3 regions of the Zhengella sp. genome follow, and region 2 is predicted to be linked to each of the others. Evidence: predicted binding sites of a transcription regulator. Region 2 holds the regulator's gene; each other region holds the start of a gene.

Region 1 (6,343 bases), on a different contig from region 2:
CCTCCGTGAAGGTGAAACCCGAGGGAACAGGAAGGCAATTGGAGGCCGGGGCGATGCAATATTCGGCATAGCCGCCGCCCGGCGTCAGCGCGCAGATGCGATCGCCTTCGCGCCAGCGGGTCACGCCCGCGCCAACGGCCGCGACTTCGCCGGCCACCTCGAGGCCGGGCAGTTCGGAAGCGCCTGGCGGCGGCGGATAGGCGCCCATGCGTTGCAGGACATCGGGGCGGTTGACGCCGGCTGCGGCGACCCGGATCAGCACCTCGCCTTCCTTCGGAGCGGGAACCGGGCGCCGTTCCGGCTTCAGCACCATCGGGCCGCCGGGTGACGTGATGGCGATTGCGGTCATGTTTGCGGGCAGTGTCATGGGCTTGCCTGTCTCTGTCTCGGAATTGATTGCGCAGCACTGATGCATGTATTGTCATGGCGGTGAATGCCAAGGCAAGGGAGGTCCGGCATGGCTCTTTTCGATGACGATCCGGTGCGCAAGCCCGTCACCCATGCCATTGGCCAGGATCTGTCCGACCTGTCGGTCGACGAACTGGGCCACCGCATAAGCCTTCTGGAAAGCGAAATCATGCGCCTGCGGAACGAAATGGAGGCGAAATCGTCCACGAAGAGCGCCGCGGAATCGCTCTTCCGCAAGAGTTGAGTCCGCCATCCCCGGCATTGCCGGGAAGTGGCCGCGAAATCGCCCTGTTTGCCGTGCCGAAGGCGCGCGCTGTCCCGGAACCGTTCCGATTCGCAAGGTAATCCATGTTCGCCCGCATTGCCCCCATTGCCGCCCTCCTGCTCGGAACCGCCTTCCTGCTGGCTGGAAGCGGGCTGCACGGGCTGCTGCTGCCGCTGCGCGGCCAGGCGGAAGGCTTTTCCGCCTTCTCGCTCGGCCTGCTTGGCACCGGCTGGGCGGCCGGCTTCGTGGCCGGCTGCCTCTATGCGCCGCGGCTGGTGCGCAGTGTGGGCCATGTGCGCGCCTTCGCCGCCTTTGCCTCCAGCGGTGCCGTCCTGGCGCTGATGACCGGGATCGTCATCGAACCGGCCGTGTGGATCGCGCTGCGGGTCTGCACCGGCTTCATCATGGCCGGCGCCTTCATGGTGATCGAAAGCTGGCTCAACGAAAAGGCGACCAACGAATCGCGCGGCTCGATCTTCGGTCTCTACATGATGGTGACCTATGCCTCGATCATGGCCGGCCAGATGGGGCTGGCCGCGGGCGATGTCACGCGGCAGACGCCCTTCATGGCTGCCGGCGCGCTGTTCTGCCTGGCCCTGATCCCGATCGCCATGTCGACAGTGGCCAGCCCGCGCCCGCCAACCGGTGTCTCGCTGGACCTGAAGACGCTCTACCGCACCTCGCCGGTGGCCTTTGCGGGCTGTTTCCTGATCGGCGTCGCCAATGGCGCCTGGGGTACGCTCGGCGCCGTCTATGGCGCACAGGCCGGCGTGGGAACCGCCGGCATCGCCGTGATGATGAGCGTGACCGTGGTGGCCGGGGCGCTGATGCAGTGGCCGGCAGGCCGCATGTCCGACAGGACCGACCGGCGCATCGTCCTTCTCGCCATGGCAGGCATTGCCAGTGCCGTCGCGTTGAGCGCCTTCTTCCTTGAGCTGCGCGGCGCGGTGCCGGTCATTTCGCTGGCCGCCGTGTATGGGGCCATGGCCTACACGCTCTATTCGATCGCCGTGGCGCATGCCAACGACCATGCCGGGCCGGAGGATTTCGTGAAGGTGTCCGGTGGCCTGCTGCTGATCTACGGCGCCGGAACCATGGCCGGGCCGCTGCTGGGCGCGACCCTGATGGAAGGCCTTCGCCCTGAGGGCATCTTCCTCGCCACCGCATTGGCACACGGCCTCATCGTGCCCTACACCGCCTGGCGGATGCGCCAGCGTGCTGCCGTGCCGCAGGCGGAAAAGGACACGTTCCAGACGTTGCCGGTGGAGCGGGCGACCACGCCGGAAGCCTACAACCTCGATCCGCGCGGCGAGGAGGATCCGGCCGACACCTGAAAAAATGAAAAACCCGCGCCGGTCGGGACGCGGGTTTCATGCGGAACGGACAAGGCTTGCCGTTTCCGTCACATTGCCGTCAATGGCGGGTCTCTGTCTCCAGCTTGCTGATTTCATCCTTGAGTTTCAGCTTGCGGCGCTTGAGCTCGACAAGTTCGAGATCGTCCACGGAGGGATGAAGCGTCATCTCGTCGATTTTCCGCTCCAGCTCGCCGTGTTTGCGATGCAGTTCCGCAAGATGCGATTCAAGGGACATGGCCAGCTCTCCTTCCGCTGTTTGAACAGGGTCGCCGGGCCCGCACCGCCGCGGGCGAGAAGCCCGGTGACATGACATTACGATGACACTCTGCCAGAGATGAAAGGCGCTGTCGAATGCGTTCTGGTAGAATTCCGTTACAGTCGAAGATATGCTATGGGCCGGGCCACGAAGCAGCCGGCTGCACCCTTTTCAGGGTGGCCGGTACCCAGATGGAAACGAGACCGATGACCGGCATGTCCGAACAGGAACAGGCGGATATCCGCCTTGAATTTGCGCGACTGAAACAGGACCATGCCGACTTCGACGCCGCCATAGACGCCATGATCGCCACGGGCTGCGATCCGCTGCGCATCCAGCGCATGAAGAAGAAGAAGCTTGCCATCAAGGACAGGCTCCAGGCGCTCGAGGATTCCATCATTCCCGACATCATCGCCTGACCCGGCGGGCGCCAGGTCCGAGCAGGAGATTTAGCCATGTCCGCAGCCGCAGACGTCGCCATCATCATGGGCAGCCAGTCCGACTGGCCGACCATGAAACATGCCGCGGACGTGCTCGACGAACTCGGCGTCGCCTACAGCGCGCGGATCGTCTCGGCCCACCGTACGCCCGAGCGTATGTACGACTTCGCCCGCTCCGCCAGGGCCAACGGCTTCAAGGTGATCATTGCCGGCGCCGGCGGCGCGGCGCATCTGCCCGGCATGGTCGCGGCGCTGACGCCCCTGCCGGTTTTCGGCGTTCCGGTGCAGTCTGCCGCCCTTTCGGGGCAGGATTCGCTGCTTTCGATCGTGCAGATGCCGGGCGGCATTCCTGTCGGCACGCTGGCCATCGGCAAGGCGGGGGCAACCAATGCGGGCCTGCTGGCCGCAGCCGTGCTCGCACTTTCCGATGAGGCGCTCGCCGGCCGGCTCGATAGCCTGCGCGCGGCCCGCAGCGCTGCCGTTGGCGAAGAACCGGTGGATGACGCATGAGCCCGCTTCCCCCCAATTCCACGATCGGCATCATCGGTGGCGGCCAGCTTGGCCGCATGCTGGCAATGGCGGCCGCGCGCCTTGGCTACCGCACCGTGATCCTCGAACCCCAGCCCGGCTGTCCGGCGTCGCAGGTGGCCAACGGACAGATCGCGGCGGCCTATGACGATGCCGACGCGCTGGAGGAATTGGCGGCCGCCTGCGATGTCGTGACCTACGAATTCGAGAACGTGCCGGTGATGGCTGCGCGTTCGCTTCTGCCGCGCGTGGCGGTTCATCCCGCCCCGGCGGCCCTTGAGACGGCACAGGACAGGCTTGCGGAAAAGACGTTCCTGAACGGAGCCGGTATCGCCACCGCGCCCTTCCGCGCGGTTGACGGCGACGCGGATCTGGCTGCCGGGCTTGAAGCGTTCGGCGGCAATGGCGTGCTCAAGACCCGCAGGCTGGGCTATGACGGCAAGGGCCAGCGCGTGTTCCGCAATGCCTCCGGCGAGGATGCCGCCGGCGTCTTCGAGGGCATGGGTGCGGTGCCGCTCATCCTGGAAGGCTTCGTGGCGTTCGAGCGCGAGATCTCGGTCATCGCGGCGCGCAGCCAGGATGGAACGATCCGCGCCTATGCGCCGGCGGAGAATGTCCATCGTGACGGGATCCTGCATAGCTCGACCGTTCCTGCCGCCATATCCGCGCAGACGGCCACGGCGGCCATCGCCGCTGCCTCGGCGATCCTGGAAGCGCTTGGATATGTCGGTGTGATCGGCGTGGAATTCTTCGTCATGGCCGATGGCACGCTCGTTGCCAACGAAATGGCGCCGCGGGTTCACAATTCCGGCCACTGGACGGAAGCCGCCTGCGCCATCTCGCAGTTCGAACAGCACATCCGTGCCGTGGCCGGCCTGCCGCTTGGCCTTGGCGACCGCCATTCCGACTGCGTGATGGAAAACCTGATCGGAAACGACATCGACCGGGTGCCGGCCATCGCGCAGGAAGCGGACGCCGTCTTGCATCTCTATGGCAAGGCCGAGGCCCGGCCCGGCCGCAAGATGGGCCATGTGACGCGGCTGAAGCGCCGCTGATGCATCAGGGCAGCCGGAGCATGACGGTCAGGTAACCCGCGTCCTGCAGGTATTCGATCACTTCGAAGAGCGGCAGGGCGGCAAAGAAGACAAGGCCGTCCATGAGTGTCGAGTAAAGCCGGCGCGGAACGATCAGCAGTTCGGCCTCGTCGCGATAGAGGAACGGATTGGGCAGGAAGCGGGGCACCCGGTCACAATAGTCCGCATAAGGCTGGCCCAAGGCGCCCGAAAGGAAGGCCTCTTCCTTGAGGATGAGGATGTGGAAGGCCAGCCAGCAGCCAAACAGGAAGATGACGGCTATGGAGATCGAGCCGGTTTGTGCGCCGACACCGGCAGCGGCGATGGTGGAAAACACATAGAGCGGATTGCGGGTCACCGAATAGGGACCGGACTGCACAAGCACCTGCGCCTTGCGTCCGCCGATATACAGGGTCGACCAGAGCCTGCCCATGATGCCGATCACGATGAAGCCGATTCCCGTCGCCTCGACGAACTCGTGCATTTCGCCATCGCCGGGCGAGGAGACAAAGGCGAGGGCCAGGAAGGCGATCAGCAAGACCACGAACAGCGCCAGCCGGCGCAAGCTCTGGATCCGGTCGAGTTTTTCCCTGCTGAATTCAATGGCCATACGCGCTGCTTTCCCGTCCGTTCGAGCTTGTTTCCGGCCCGCCTCTTGCCCGACCGCGCGGCGGGTCTTAACGTCAAACGCGGCCATGTGCAAACATCCGTACCCTGTCTTTCTATCTCGACGAACATGACATCATGCTGAAAACCAATCCAGACGCAGCCACGACCGGCGGGCTGTTCACACCGAAGCTCGTCACCGTCCTGCGCGAAGGCTATACGGCGGACTGGCTGCGCGCCGATGCGCTGGCCGGCCTCACCGTTGCCATCGTGGCGCTGCCGCTGTCCATGGCGATTGCCATCGCTTCGGGTGTCGGGCCCGAACGCGGCCTCTACACCGCAATCGCCGGCGGTTTTCTGGTCTCGCTGCTTGGCGGCAGCCGCTACCAGATCGGCGGTCCGGCCGGGGCCTTCATCGTGCTGGTCGCCGCCACCGTTGCCGTCCATGGGGTGGACGGACTCATTCTGGCGACCTTCCTTTCCGGCATGATGCTGGCCGGCGCGGGCTGGCTGCGGCTGGGCTCCTACATCAAGTTCATCCCCTATCCCGTGACGGTCGGCTTTACCGCCGGCATCGGGGTCATCATCCTGGCCAGCCAGTTGCGCGATCTGTTCGGCCTCCAACTGCCCGGCGGGGAACCCGGCCCCCTGCCTGAAAAACTGCAGGCGCTGGCGGCCGCCGCCGGCACGGCAAGCCCGGCCGCCATTGCCCTTTCCGTCGGCACGATTGCCCTGATTCTGGGCCTGAAACGGTTTCGCCCCGGCTGGCCGGGCATGATCCTGGCCATCGCAGTCGCCTCGCTGGGCGCCTGGGCGCTGGCCCTGCCGGTGGAAACCATCGGCACGAAATTCGGCGGAATTCCCAGGACGCTGCCGGCACCGGCCCTGCCGGACCTGTCGCTGTCGCGTGTCGTCGACATCCTTCCGGCGGCCATCTCCTTCACGCTCCTTGGCGCCATCGAATCCCTGCTGTCGGCGGTGGTGGCCGACGGCATGACCGGTCGCCGCCACCGCTCCAATTGCGAACTCGTCGGGCAGGGCTTCGCCAATATGGGGTCGGCCCTGTTCGGCGGTTTCTGCGTGACCGGCACGATCGCGCGCACGGCGACGAATGTCCGCTCTGGCGCGCGCAGCCCGGTTTCCGGCATGCTGCATGCCGTCTTCCTGCTGGTCTTCATGGCGGTGGCCGCGCCGTTGGCCGCCTATATCCCGCTGGCCGCGCTGGCCGGCGTACTCGCCATCGTCGCCTGGAACATGGTCGAGAAACACGCCATCGCCGCGCTGGTGCGGGCATCGCGAGGCGACACCCTGGTCCTGGCCGTCACATTTCTGCTCGTCGTCTTCCGCGATCTGACCGAAGGCATCGTGGTCGGTTTCGCGCTGGGCGCCATCCTGTTCATCGACCGCATGGG
Region 2 (6,343 bases):
GCCGGCCGCAAGGCATCGCCCATGACGCTCGTTCTGGCCGGCGTGGCATTGACCAGCCTGACCGGCGCGCTGACCGCCCTGGCCCTCAATCTGTCGCCCAATCCCTTCGCATCCTACGAGATCATCTTCTGGCTTCTGGGCTCGCTCAAGGATCGCGCGCTGACCGACGTGGCGCTCGCCCTGCCGCTGATGGCCGGCGGCTGGGTTCTGCTGCTTGCCTCCGCCCGCGCGCTCGACGCCCTGTCGCTGGGCGAGGACACGGCCCGCTCCCTGGGCATCCATCTGCCGCGCACCGCCGCCATCCTGGTCACCGGCGTCGCCCTGTCGGCCGGTGCCGGTGTCGCGGTTGCCGGCACGATCGGCTTTGTCGGCCTGGTCGTACCGCATCTGCTGCGCCCCTTCACCGACGAGCGGCCGTCCTCGCTTCTTCTCGCCTCCGGTTTCGGCGGCGCCGCGCTGCTTCTGGCCGCCGATATCGCCGTGCGCCTGATGACCACGGGGCGCGAACTGAACGTGGGCGTTCTGACCGCGCTCATTGGCGCGCCCTTCTTCCTCTGGCTCGTCATGTCGAACAGGCGGGTGATGACATGAGCGGGCTGGCCGTCGAAAACCTGTCTGCGCGGCTGGGCGGCAAGCCCGTGCTCGATGGCGTATCGTTCACCGTCGAACCCGGTGAAACGGTTGCGCTGCTCGGCCCGAACGGCGCCGGAAAGTCAACACTGCTGCGCTGCCTTGCCGGCCTGGTGGCCGGCAAGACGGGCTCCGCCTGCTGGAATGGCGAATCGCTGGCTGCCATGCGGCCCGGCGCGCGCGCCCGCACGCTGGCCTGGCTGCCGCAGGACCGCGTCGTACACTGGAACCTGGCCGCCCGCGCCATCGTCGCGCTTGGCCGCCTGCCCCATGGCGGCTACGGCACACGCCTTTCGCCCGCCGACGAGGACATCGTCCGGCAGGCGATGGAAACCATGGACGTCGCCCATCTGGCCGATCGTCCGGCCTCCGCCATGTCGGGCGGCGAACTGGCCCGCGTTCTGGCCGCGCGCCTCATTGCGCAGGACACGCCGCTACTCCTGGCCGACGAACCCGCCGCCAGCCTCGATCCTGCCCACCAGATCCGCCTCATGGCATCCTTTCGCCGGCAGGCGCGGCTGGGCAAGGCCGTGCTGGTTTCGCTGCACGACATCGAACTGGCCGCGCGCTGGTCCGACCGCGTCATCATCCTGCGCAACGGAGCGATCCTGGCGGATGGAAAACCCGACAATGCCATTTCGCCGGCGACCATGGCCGGGGCCTATGGCATCACCGCACGCATCGGCCATGACGAATGCGGGCTGACATTCACGCCGCTTGCATTGACGGCCAATGGAGACTGACGAATGAACGCGTGGATGGAAACATCGCTCGAAGCCCTGATGCCGGCAATGGCGGATCTGTTCGACAAGGGCGGGCCGGCCATGGTCGCGCTGGCCATCCTGTCCGTGCTCGTCGTCGCCGTGTTCGTGCAGAAGCTGCTCGGCCTGGCCGCCGAGAGCCTGGCAACGGGCCGTGCCGCGAAAGGCCGCAAGTCGGCATGGTCCGTCGGCAAGGTTCTGGCAAGCCTGGAGGAGATGCGCCCCACGGCGACCCCGGACCAGATGGAAGCCGAAGCCGACATTGCCGCGCGCGCCGCCATGGCGAAGCTGCGGCGCGGCATCGGGTTCCTTCATCTTGCCACGGCAGCCGCCCCCCTCACCGGTCTGCTCGGCACGGTGCTCGGCATGATCGAGGCTTTCCGCGAGCTGGAAGGCGCAGGCGATCAGGTCAACCCCGCGCTTCTGGCCGGCGGCATCTGGGAGGCCCTGCTGACCACGGCGGCCGGCATGGTGGTGGCGCTCGCCGCCCTCGTCTTCGCCGCCATTCTGGAAGCCATGGCCGGAAACATTGCCCGGCGGATGGAAGCCGCTGTGAACCGGGCCCTCGTCAAGCCGCGCGAACGCCCGAGGCCGGCCCCGTGAGCCGCCGCCGCATCACCCTCGAAACGGCCACGAGGCGCCCCGGCGTGAACCTCACGCCGATCATGGATGTCGTTTTCATCCTGGTCATCTTCTTCATGCTGGCGGCGCAATTCGTGCGGCAGGCCGAGCAGCCGCTGGCGCTTGCACCGGCAGGTGAAGCCGTCATGGCGCAGGACACGGCAACGCCGCAGACCCTGTCACTGACACCGCTCGAATTCATGCTGGACGGCGAAACCGTCGCCGCCTCCGCCCTGCCGGCGGCGCTGGCCGCTGACCCCGGCCGGCCGCTGGTTGTGACGGTCAGTCCCGATGCGCCCTATCAGGCGCTGGTCACCGCGCTGGATGCGGCCGCGAAGGCAGGGCGCACCAAGATTGCCACCCGTGCCGACAGCCCCGGTTCCGGGGAGGCCGGCCAATGAAGCGCCTGCGCCTGGAAACGCCACCCGCTCCGCAGGCCGACCCGACCCTGCCGCTGATCAACATCGTCTTCCTTCTGCTGATCTTCGTCATGTTGTCGGGTGTCATTCGCGCCGCCGACCCGCTGCCGCTGGAGCCGGCTTCCGCGCCGGTCGATCCGTCCGGCGCACCGGCTGCCACCCGTACACTCCATGTCGCCGCCGACGGCCGCATGGCGTGGAACGGACTGGTCGACGAGGCTGCGCTCGAAGGCTTTGTGGCGGCATTCTCGCAGGAGGCGTGGGACAAGGCCTGGCTGAAGGCCGACCGAAATGCCGAAGCCGCCGCCATAATCCGTCTGACCGAACGCCTGCGCGCCGGCGGTATCACGACCCTCACCATGATCGTGGAGGCCCGTCCATGAAGACCTTGCGTGCTGCCGTCGCCATCCTGCTCTCGCTTGGCCTGCATGCGGCCCTCGCCTCGGTCGTCGCCCATGGCATTGCCGGCGGCGGCGATGCAAGCGAGCCCGGCGACGTGACGGTGACCGTCACCCTCATCGAGGCGCCGGGCGAAACCGAAACGCCCAGGCCGGAAGCCGAAATGGCCGCGCAAGCGGAGCCGGAAACGGAAGAAGCGCCAGTCGAAACCGGATCCATCGCCGATGCGCCGGCTCAAATCGCGCAGAAGCTGCCGCTTCCGGAATTGCCGTCGGCCCCGCCGGTTGTCGCACTTGCGGCAACGGACATCGCCCATGCGCTTCCGCCTCTCGCCATGCCTGCGGCGGCGCCGGCGATATCGCAACCGCAGGAAAGTGAGGACTGGGCGGTGCTGCCCCGAACGGTCGCCGTCGTGCCGACACCCAGGCCGCAGATCACGCGGCAGGAGGCGGAACCGGCCCCGCGCGCCGAAAGGCCGGACCGGCCGAAGAAAAGCGCCGTCGCACCTGCCCGCCAGAAGGCTTCCAGGGGAAACCGGGGCGCCAATGGGAGCGACACGGCCTCCCAGCGCAGCGCGCGCGGCAAGACGGCTGGCCCATCCAAGGCTGCCATGCGGCAAGCCATGGTCAGCTATGGCCAGCGGGTGAACAGCCATGTCGCGCGGCGCAAGCCGCGTGGCGCCGGCGGGCGCGGCACGGTGGGCCTGAACCTGCGCATTGCGCGCACCGGTGCGCTTCTGGGCGCCAGCATCGGCGCCAGTTCCGGCAATCCCGCGCTCGACCGGAAGGCCTTGCAGGCTGCGCGCAACGCCGCGCCTTATCCGCAACCGCCCGAAGAGCTTGCCGGGCGCAGCCTCGCGCTGCGCATTCGCCTGAGTTTCAGGTGATTGCAAACGCGCGGCGGAAACGGCTTTCGCTTGTCATTTTTCCTCGATCGCGTAGCCCGCGCCGCGAATGGTGCGGATGACGTCCGGCATGTTGCCGATGTTCACCGCCTTGCGCAGCCGCCCGATATGCACATCGACCGTGCGCTCGTCGATATAGATCGTCTCGCCCCAGACATTGTCGAGAAGCTGACCGCGCGAAAACACCCGTCCCGGATGCTGCATGAGATATTCCAGCAGCCGGAACTCGGTTGGTCCGAGCTTCACTTCCCGCTTGGCGCGGTAGACGCGATGCGTTTCCCTGTCCAGAACGATATCGCCGACCGTCAGCGTGCCTGACAGCATTTCCGGCTTGGCGCGGCGCAGCAGCGCCCTGACGCGTGCCAGGAATTCCGGCGTCGAGAACGGTTTGACGAGATAATCGTCGGCACCGGTCGAAAGCCCGCGCACCCGGTCGCTCTCCTCGCCACGCGCAGTGAGCATGATCACGGGAAGGCGTTCCGTTTCGTGGCGTTGACGCAGCCGCCGGCAAAGCTCGATGCCGGAGACACCGGGCAGCATCCAGTCGAGCACCAGGAGGTCGGGCACGTTTTCGCGCAGGCGCAGTTCCGCCTCGTCGCCGCGCACCACGACTTCGACCTCATAGCCCTCGGCTTCGAGATTGTATTGCAGAAGGACGCCCAGCGGCTCTTCGTCCTCGACAACAAGAATGCGGGGGGATGCCATTGCCGACCTGCTCAGCCGATGCCTTCGGCCACGTTGTCGACCCGCGGCCGGGCCATCGGCAACTGATCGCCGGTGATCATGTAATAGGCGTTCTCGGCGATATTGGTGACGTGATCGCCGATGCGCTCCAGGTTCTTGGCGCAGAAGAGAAGATGCGTACAGGAGGAGATCTTGCGCGGATCCTCCATCATGTAGGTCAGCAATTCGCGGAACACCGACGTATAGGCCATGTCGATGTGCTCGTCGCGATTGCGGATTTCCTCGATCTCGCCGGCGCGGCGGCCGACATAGACATCGATGATGGCATTGACCTGGTTGCGCGCCAGTTCCGCCATTTTCTCGATCCCGAAATTCGGCTCGCGCATGACCACCATCTCGCCGATGGAGCCGACCCGCTTGCAGGTACTCTTGGCCAGGTCGCCGATCCGCTCCAGGTCGCCGGCCATGCGCATGGCACCGACCGCGAAACGCAGATCCTGGCCCATCGGCTGGCGCTTGCCGATCAGCGTGACGGCCCTGTCGTCCAGGTCACGCTGCATCTGGTCCATCAGCCGGTCTTCCGAAATGACCCTCTGCGCCAGCGCGACGTCGCCGGTCAGCAGCGCGCGCGTGGCCATGTCCACCATCTCGGCAGCCCGCTCGCCCATCGAGCGGATCATGGTATCCATCGCGTCGAGTTCCTCGTCGAACGAGGTGACAGTATGCTCGCCCATGGCGCAATCTCCCGGATTGGTAAGGCTCAGCCGAAGCGGCCGGTAATGTAGTCTTGGGTGCGCTTGTCGTCGGGGTTCGTGAACATCTTGTCCGTCGGCCCTTCCTCGACGAGAATTCCGAGGTGGAACATCGCCGTGCGCTGCGAGACGCGCGCGGCCTGCTGCATCGAGTGGGTGACGATCACGATCGTGTAGTTCTCCTTCAACTCGTCGATCAGTTCTTCCACCTTCGCGGTGGCGATCGGGTCGAGCGCCGAACAGGGCTCATCCATCAGGATCACTTCCGGCGAGACGGCAATGGCGCGCGCGATGCACAGACGCTGCTGCTGCCCACCCGAGAGCCCCGTGCCGGGCTCGTCGAGACGGTCCTTGACCTCCTCGAACAACCCTGCCTTCTGCAGGCTCGTCACCACGATTTCCTCCAGGTCCGCCTTGGAACGGGCGAGCCCGTGAATGCGGGGGCCATAGGCGATGTTCTCGCGGATCGACTTCGGGAACGGATTGGGCTTCTGGAACACCATGCCCACCCGCGCGCGCAGTTCCACCACGTCAATGGCCCTGTCGTAGATGTCCTTGCCATCGAGCGTGATCCGGCCCGTCACACGGCAGATGTCGATCGTGTCGTTCATCCGGTTCAGGCAGCGAAGGAAGGTGGACTTGCCGCAGCCTGACGGGCCGATCAGCGCCGTCACCTGGTTCTTGCGGACATCCAGGTCGACATCGAAGAGGGCCTGCTTTTCGCCATAGTAGACGCAGACTTTCTCGCCGCGCATCTTGAACGTATCGGTGTCTGTTTGCGGCATGGTCTTGTCTTTGAGTGCTTCTTCAATCTGTGTTTCGGTACGCATGTTCATCTCGGCGCTCCGTTCTCGGCCCCTCACCAGCGCCGCTCGAAGCGTCGACGCAGTATGATGGCGGTAATGTTCATGATCGCAAGGAAAACCAGCAGGATGATGATCCCGCCCCAGGCGCGTTCGTAGAAGGCCGGGTCCGCGCGCTTGGCCCATTCGAAGATCTGGGCCGGCATGGCCGAGTTCGGATCAAGAAAGCCCGATGCGACACCGTCGGGATAATTCGATGCGATGAAGCCGACCATGCCGATAAGCAGAAGCGGCGCGGTTTCGCCAAGCGCCTGCGCCAGCCCGATGATCGTTCCGGTCAGGATGCCCGGCATGGCCAGCGGCAGCACAT
Region 3 (6,343 bases), on a different contig from region 2:
TAGGCTTTTCGCAGCGCCGAACAGCCGATGATGCATCCGCCCGCGTCCGCGCGATCGCGCAGTGCCGCGCCGACGGCATCGAGCCACGGCCAGCGGTCGTCATCGCTCAGGGGAATGCCGCGCGACATCTTTTCGATATTCGATGCCGGATGAAGGCTGTCGCCATCCAGATAGGCAAGGCCGGTTGCCGCCGCCAGCATTTCGCCCACCGTCGTCTTGCCACTGCCGGCAACGCCCATGATGACGATCTTCTTGTTCATATGCCGAAGGTTCTCTCGGAAAAGGGCGAAGAAGGCAGGTCCGGCACGGTCCACAATCATGCCGCCCGGTTTACCCGGCCGATCCGGCCTGTATATCAACGGTCATCTAGCGGCTTGCCATGGTAGCGTCAATTCAGGCGACCGGCAAAGGCCGTGGCCCGGTGCAGGGCGAACCGGACATTCCGTCGGGCCGGATATGGTGCTATCAGGCCAGTCAATTCCTGGCCGCGCAAGGACGCGGAGCGGCAGCAACCGAAAGGCAAGAACCCCCGCCATGAACGAAAACGCAGACATCGGCCTGATCGGCCTTGGAACAATGGGTGCCGCGCTGGCGCTCAACATCGCTGAAAAGGGCTCCAGCATCGCCGTCTTCAACCGGACCGCTGCCCGCACCGATGCGTTCATGGCCGCCGCTGGCGGTCTTGCGCCCCGTATCGTCCCGTCCCGCGACCTGTCCGCCTTTGTCGCCTCCATCGCACGCCCGCGCAGGATCATCCTCATGGTGCCTGCGGGCGAAGCCGTCGATGAGCAGATCGGCGCGCTGGAACCCTTGCTCGACGAGGGTGACATCATCATTGATTGCGGCAATGCGAACTTTGCCGACACCAATCGCCGCGCAGCACTGGCACAAGGCAAGCCCTGGCGTTTTCTCGGAATCGGGGTCTCGGGCGGCGAGGAGGGCGCACGCCATGGGCCGTCGATGATGGCAGGTGGCGAACGGGACGTCTGGGACGCGGTCAGCGGCATCTTCCTCGGCATTGCCGCGCGCCATACCGACGGCACGCCCTGTGCCGGGTGGATGGGTGAAGGCGGCGCCGGCCATTTCGTCAAGATGGTACACAACGGCATCGAATATGCCGACATGCAGATGATCGCCGAGATCTACGGCCTGCTGCGTGACGGCTACGGGTGGAACGCAAAACAGGTGGCCGACCTGTTTGCCCGGTGGAACGAGGGCCCGCTGAAATCCTATCTCGTCGAGATCACGTCCCACGTCGCCCGCGCCCGCGATGCCGAATCCGGATTGCCGCTGCTGGACGTCATCGTCGATCAGGCCGGCCAGAAAGGCACAGGGCGATGGACCGTGATCGAGGCCCAGCATCTCGGCACACCGGTTCCCGTGATCGAGGCGGCTGTGGCGGCGCGCAACATGTCGGCGGCGGCCGGCTTGCGCGTGGCGGGCGAAAGCCGCTTCGGACCCGCCGCGCGCCGTCTTGAAGGCGCGGCCGACACGGCGCAACTGGAAAGGGCGCTGATCGCCGGCAAGATCCTGTGCTACGCGCAGGGCTTCGCGATGCTGCAGCGCGCGGCGGCAGACTATGGCTGGCCGCTGCCGATGGCCGACATCGCCCGCGTCTGGCGCGCCGGGTGCATCATTCGGTCCGCCATGCTCGATGACATGGCGGCAGCCCTTGAGGAAAAGCCGGAAAACCTGGTCTTCGCCGCCCGTTTCGCCGAATATCTCGCGGGCACGGCGGACAGCCTGCGCGCCGTGGTCGGCGCAGCGCTGGCCAACGGGCACCCCGTGCCAAGCCTGTGCGCCGGCCTTGCCTGGTTCGACCAGTTGCGCCAGTCGCGCTCGACCGCCAACCTGATCCAGGGGCAGCGGGACTATTTCGGCCGCCACGGCTTCCAGCTTGCCGGCTGCGACGGTGTGCGCCACGGACCGTGGGCGGACGCCGGGGACGCCGGGAACTGAGGCGTCCGGCGGGGGAACGGGCAGGAGGGGGATCGGCACCATGATCGACAAGCTCGAATTGTTCATGATCCTCGCCCGCGAGCGCCATTTCGGCCGCGCGGCCGAGGCGGCCAACATTTCCCAGCCCACGCTTTCCTCGGCCATCAAGCAACTGGAGAGCCAGCTTGGCGTGCCCCTGGTCAAGCGCGGCGCCCGGTATCAGAGCCTGACGCCGGAAGGCGAGCGGGTGCTGGAATGGGCGCGCCGCATCGTGGCCGATTGCCGCGCCATGAGCGAGGAGATGCGCGCGGCCCGCACGGGCATATCCGGGCGCATCCGCCTTGCCGTCATCCCCACGGCGCTGGCCACCGTTGCAGAGTTGACGACCCGTTTCAGCCAGGCTCATCCGGCGGTCAGCTTCACGGTCCTGTCGCGCACCTCGAAGGAAATCCTGCACCTGGTTGCCCATCTGGAGGCCGATGTCGGGATCACCTATCTGGAAAACGAGCCGCTGGGCGAGGTAACCTCGGTTCCGCTCTATGAGGAGCGCTACTGTTTCGTGACCGCCGATCCGGACATCCTGGCGGGCCGGGAGACGATGACCTGGGCCGAAACGGAGGGCTGTCAGCTTTGCCTGCTCACGCCTGACATGCAGAACCGGCGGATCGTCAACCGTTATCTTGCCATGGCCGGCGCCGAGGTGCGGGCCGTGCTGGAGACCGATTCGATCATCGCCCTTGTCGCCCACGTCGCTGCCGGCCCCTGGTCCGGAATCCTGCCTGAACGGATTGCCGCCATGTTCATGTCGCGCAACGGGATCCGCGCCATACCGCTTGTCAGCCCCGAAGGCGCCCAGATCGTCGGCGCTGTCGCGCCGCGCCATGAACTGCGTCCGCCGGCCATCGCCGCCTTCCTGCAGCATTTGGCGCGATGGCGTTGATTCCGGTCCGGATGCATGGCTATTCTTAGCCGGCGAGAAATGCTCGGTCGGGCTCGTTGATCAGCAGGCACTTTCATACGGCTGTAGCATTTGTCGCGCATGGGAGGCCGACCGCGCGAAGCGTGGCGAATGCACATCCGAAGGGAGACAACTTCATGAAACGCACAGTCCTTGGCGCCGTGACCGCCGCCACTGTCATGATGTCGCCGGCCGCTGCGCTGGCTCAGACCGAAATCCAGTTCTGGCATGCCTTTACGGGCCGCCTCGGCGATCTGGTGGCCGAGCAGGTCGAGACCTTCAACAGCAGCCAGGACGATTACAAGGTCGTTGCCTCCCACAAGGGCAATTATTCCGAGACGCTGAATGCCGGTATCGCGGCGTTCCGCGCCGGAGAGCAGCCGCATATCCTGATGGTCTTCGAGGTTGGAACGGCCACGATGATGGGTGCCAAGGGCGCCATCAAGCCGGTCTACGAGGTCATGGAGGAAGCCGGCGCCTCCTTCGATCCCGACGCCTATATCGGGTCCGTCAAGGGCTATTACACCACCTCTGACGGCCAGATGCTGTCGCTGCCGTTCAATTCGTCGACCCCGGTTCTCTGGGTCAACAAGGACGCCCTGAAGGCTGCCGGAGTCGATCCGGACGTCGACCTGTCCACCTGGGAACAGGTCGGTGAAGTGCTCGACAAGGTGAAGGCATCCGGCTCCACCTGTCCGATGACGACTGCCTGGCAGAGCTGGATCCACCTGGAAAACCTCTCCGCCTATCACAACGTGCCCTTCGCCACGAAGGACAACGGTTTTGCCGGCCTCGACACCGAACTGGCCTTCAACGGCCCGCTCCAGGTCAAGCATATCCAGACGCTTGGCGACTGGGCCCGGGAAGGCAAGTTCATCTATGCCGGCCGCCGCAACGAGGGTGGCGCCAATTTCCGCGCCGGCGAATGCGCGCTCTTCACCGAAAGCTCGGCCGGTTATGCCGGCATCAAGTCGGAAGCCGAGTTCGACTTCGCCGTCCGCCCGCTGCCCTATTGGGAAGGTGTGGAAGGTGCGCCGCAGAACACCATCATCGGCGGCGCCTCGCTCTGGGTTCTCGCCGGCCATGAAGCCGACGAATACAAGGGCGTTGCCGAGTTCCTGAACTTCCTGTCCTCGACCGACATCCAGGCCAAGTGGCACCAGGACACCGGCTACCTTCCGATCACCAAGGCCGCTGGCGAGAAGACCCGCGCCGACGGGTTCTACGACGCCAATCCGGGCACGGACATTGCCGTGATCCAGATGACGGCGAAGGAGCCGACGGCCAATTCCAAGGGTCTGCGCCTTGGTTCCTTCGATCAGATCCGCGGCATCATCGACGAGGAACTGGAAGCCGTCTGGTCCGGCAACAAGACGGCCGAGGAAGCGCTGAACACCGCTGTCGAGCGCGGCAACCAGCTTCTGCGCCGCTTCGAGCAGGCCAACCGGTAATCCGGGCGACCAACAGGAACCGGCGGCAGACCGCCGCCGGTTCGCGCAACGGCAGGCAAGGGGCATTTCATGGAAAAGCGGGTCTGGTTCAGGGGCTGGCTGTTGCCGCTGGCACTGGTTTTTCCCCAGGCGCTGATTTCGGCCGTCTTCTTCTTCTATCCCGCCGGCCAGGCCATCTGGCAGTCCCTGTTCATCCCCGATCCCTTCGGCCTGTCGTCGCAATTTGTCGGCCTGGGCAATTTCGAATTCCTCCTGTCGGACCCCTATTACCGGTCTTCCTTCGTCACCACGGCAATCTTTTCCACCCTGGTCACGCTCGTTTCCATGGTTCCGGCCCTGTTTCTCGCCGTGCTGGCCGACCGGCTGGTGAAGGGCGCCGGCACCTACCGGACGCTTCTGATCTGGCCCTATGCCGTCGCGCCGGCTGTCGCGGGCGTGCTGTGGCTGTTCATGTTCAACACCCGCGTCGGCGTCGTCTCCTGGTATCTGGGGCAATTGGGCTATGACTGGAATCATGTTCTCAATCCCAACGAGGCCATGGGCCTTGTCGTGGTCGCCTCCGCCTGGGGCCGCATCAGCTACAATTTCCTGTTCTTCTTTGCAGCGCTTCAGGCGGTGCCGCGTTCATTGATCGAGGCGGCGGCCATTGATGGCGCGCGCTTCTGGCGCCGTTTCTTCACCATCGTCCTGCCCATGCTCTCCCCGACCACCTTCTTCCTGCTGGTCGTCAATATCGTCTATGCCTTCTTCGAGACCTTCGGCGTCATTCACACGATTACCGCCGGCGGCCCGCAGCAGGCCACGACGATCCTTGTCTACAAGGTCTATGCCGACGGTTTCGTCGGCCAGGACCTGGGCTCGTCGGCGGCCCAGTCGGTCATTCTCCTGCTTGTCGTCGGCGCCTTGACCGTCATCCAGTTCCGTTTCATCGAGCGCAGGGTTCACTACTGACATGGCGACGCCTTCCAGCAACGATACCGGCGGCATGGTGGAACGGCGCGGTCACGGCCTCTGGCTGAGCCATGCGCTGATGATCCTTGGCATCCTCATTGTCTTCTTCCCCATCTGGCTTGCCTTCGTGGCGTCCACCGTCACCCAGCCGGAAATCGTCCGGCCGCCCATGCCGGTCCTGCCCGGCGGCCATTTCTGGGAGAACTACAGCCGCGCCTTGTTTTCCGGTGTCAACGTGCCGGTGGCCACCATGATGCTCAATTCGCTGGTCATGGCGGTGGGCATCGCGGTCGGCAAGATCATCATCTCGCTGCTTTCGGCCTTCGCCATCGTCTATTTCCGCTTTCCTTTCCGCGGCGCCTTCTTCTGGATGATCTTCATCACGCTGATGCTGCCCGTCGAGGTGCGCATCGTGCCCACCTATGAGGTAATTGCCGGCTTCGGCATGCTCAATTCCTATTCGGGCCTGATCTTCCCGCTCATCGCCTCGGCCACGGCAACCTTCCTGTTCCGCCAGTTCTTCCTCACCATTCCCGACGAACTGGCCGAGGCGGCGCGCGTCGACGGAGCCCGGCCGATGCGGTTCTTCATCGATATCGTCGTGCCGATGAGCCGCACGAACATTGCCGCGCTTTTCGTCATCCTCTTCATCTACGGCTGGAACCAGTATCTCTGGCCGCTGCTCATCACCACCGATCCGTCGATGAACACCATCGTCATGGGCATCAGGCAGATGTTCCCGTCCGGCGATGACACGGCCGACTGGCCGGTGATCATGGCAACGTCGATCCTCGCCATGGTTCCGCCGGTCGTCGTCGTGGTGTCGATGCAGAAACTGTTCATCCGCGGCCTTGTCGAAAGCGAGAAGTGACGATGGCAACCGTCAGCCTGAAAAATGTGAAGAAGCGGTTTGGCCAGACCGAGGTCATCCACGGTGTGAGCACGGACATCGAGGACGGCGAGTTCATCGTCATCGTCGGTCCTTCGGGCTGCGGCAAGTCCACGCTGCTGCGCATGGTGGCCGGCCTGGAAACCGTGACCGAGG

Evidence for each region. The regulator PhoB, encoded in region 2, activates phosphate uptake and scavenging genes when phosphate is short. The targets are predictions, from matches to a motif close to TGTCATNNANCTGTCAT.
Region 1: R3D65_RS07030 (YdcH family protein) is a predicted target of PhoB. The motif match lies at 2,335-2,351, and genes of this name have one in related genera.
Region 3: ugpB (sn-glycerol-3-phosphate ABC transporter substrate-binding protein UgpB) is a predicted target of PhoB. The motif match lies at 2,950-2,966, and genes of this name have one in related genera.

What each region holds. Positions count from the first base shown of each region.
Region 1 is NZ_JAWKWO010000002.1:213,341-219,683, forward strand. It holds gene R3D65_RS07015 (NAD(P)H-quinone oxidoreductase) at 1-367, opposite strand, end outside; gene R3D65_RS07020 (DUF1192 domain-containing protein) at 458-652, shown strand; gene R3D65_RS07025 (MFS transporter) at 757-2,007, shown strand; gene R3D65_RS07030 (YdcH family protein) at 2,087-2,263, opposite strand; gene R3D65_RS07035 (YdcH family protein) at 2,500-2,703, shown strand; gene purE (5-(carboxyamino)imidazole ribonucleotide mutase) at 2,740-3,234, shown strand; gene R3D65_RS07045 (5-(carboxyamino)imidazole ribonucleotide synthase) at 3,231-4,307, shown strand; gene R3D65_RS07050 (isoprenylcysteine carboxylmethyltransferase family protein) at 4,312-4,935, opposite strand; gene R3D65_RS07055 (SulP family inorganic anion transporter) at 5,070-6,343, shown strand, end outside.
Region 2 is NZ_JAWKWO010000001.1:1,093,301-1,099,643, forward strand. It holds gene R3D65_RS05215 (FecCD family ABC transporter permease) at 1-591, shown strand, start outside; gene R3D65_RS05220 (ABC transporter ATP-binding protein) at 588-1,373, shown strand; gene R3D65_RS05225 (MotA/TolQ/ExbB proton channel family protein) at 1,377-1,994, shown strand; gene R3D65_RS05230 (ExbD/TolR family protein) at 1,991-2,413, shown strand; gene R3D65_RS05235 (ExbD/TolR family protein) at 2,410-2,814, shown strand; gene R3D65_RS05240 (TonB family protein) at 2,811-3,716, shown strand; gene phoB (phosphate regulon transcriptional regulator PhoB) at 3,750-4,439, opposite strand; gene phoU (phosphate signaling complex protein PhoU) at 4,451-5,152, opposite strand; gene pstB (phosphate ABC transporter ATP-binding protein PstB) at 5,179-6,006, opposite strand; gene pstA (phosphate ABC transporter permease PstA) at 6,030-6,343, opposite strand, start outside.
Region 3 is NZ_JAWKWO010000002.1:105,518-111,860, forward strand. It holds gene R3D65_RS06510 (gluconokinase) at 1-260, opposite strand, end outside; gene gndA (NADP-dependent phosphogluconate dehydrogenase) at 535-1,959, shown strand; gene R3D65_RS06520 (LysR family transcriptional regulator) at 2,000-2,878, shown strand; gene ugpB (sn-glycerol-3-phosphate ABC transporter substrate-binding protein UgpB) at 3,034-4,347, shown strand; gene ugpA (sn-glycerol-3-phosphate ABC transporter permease UgpA) at 4,417-5,298, shown strand; gene ugpE (sn-glycerol-3-phosphate ABC transporter permease UgpE) at 5,333-6,169, shown strand; gene R3D65_RS06540 (sn-glycerol-3-phosphate import ATP-binding protein UgpC) at 6,172-6,343, shown strand, end outside.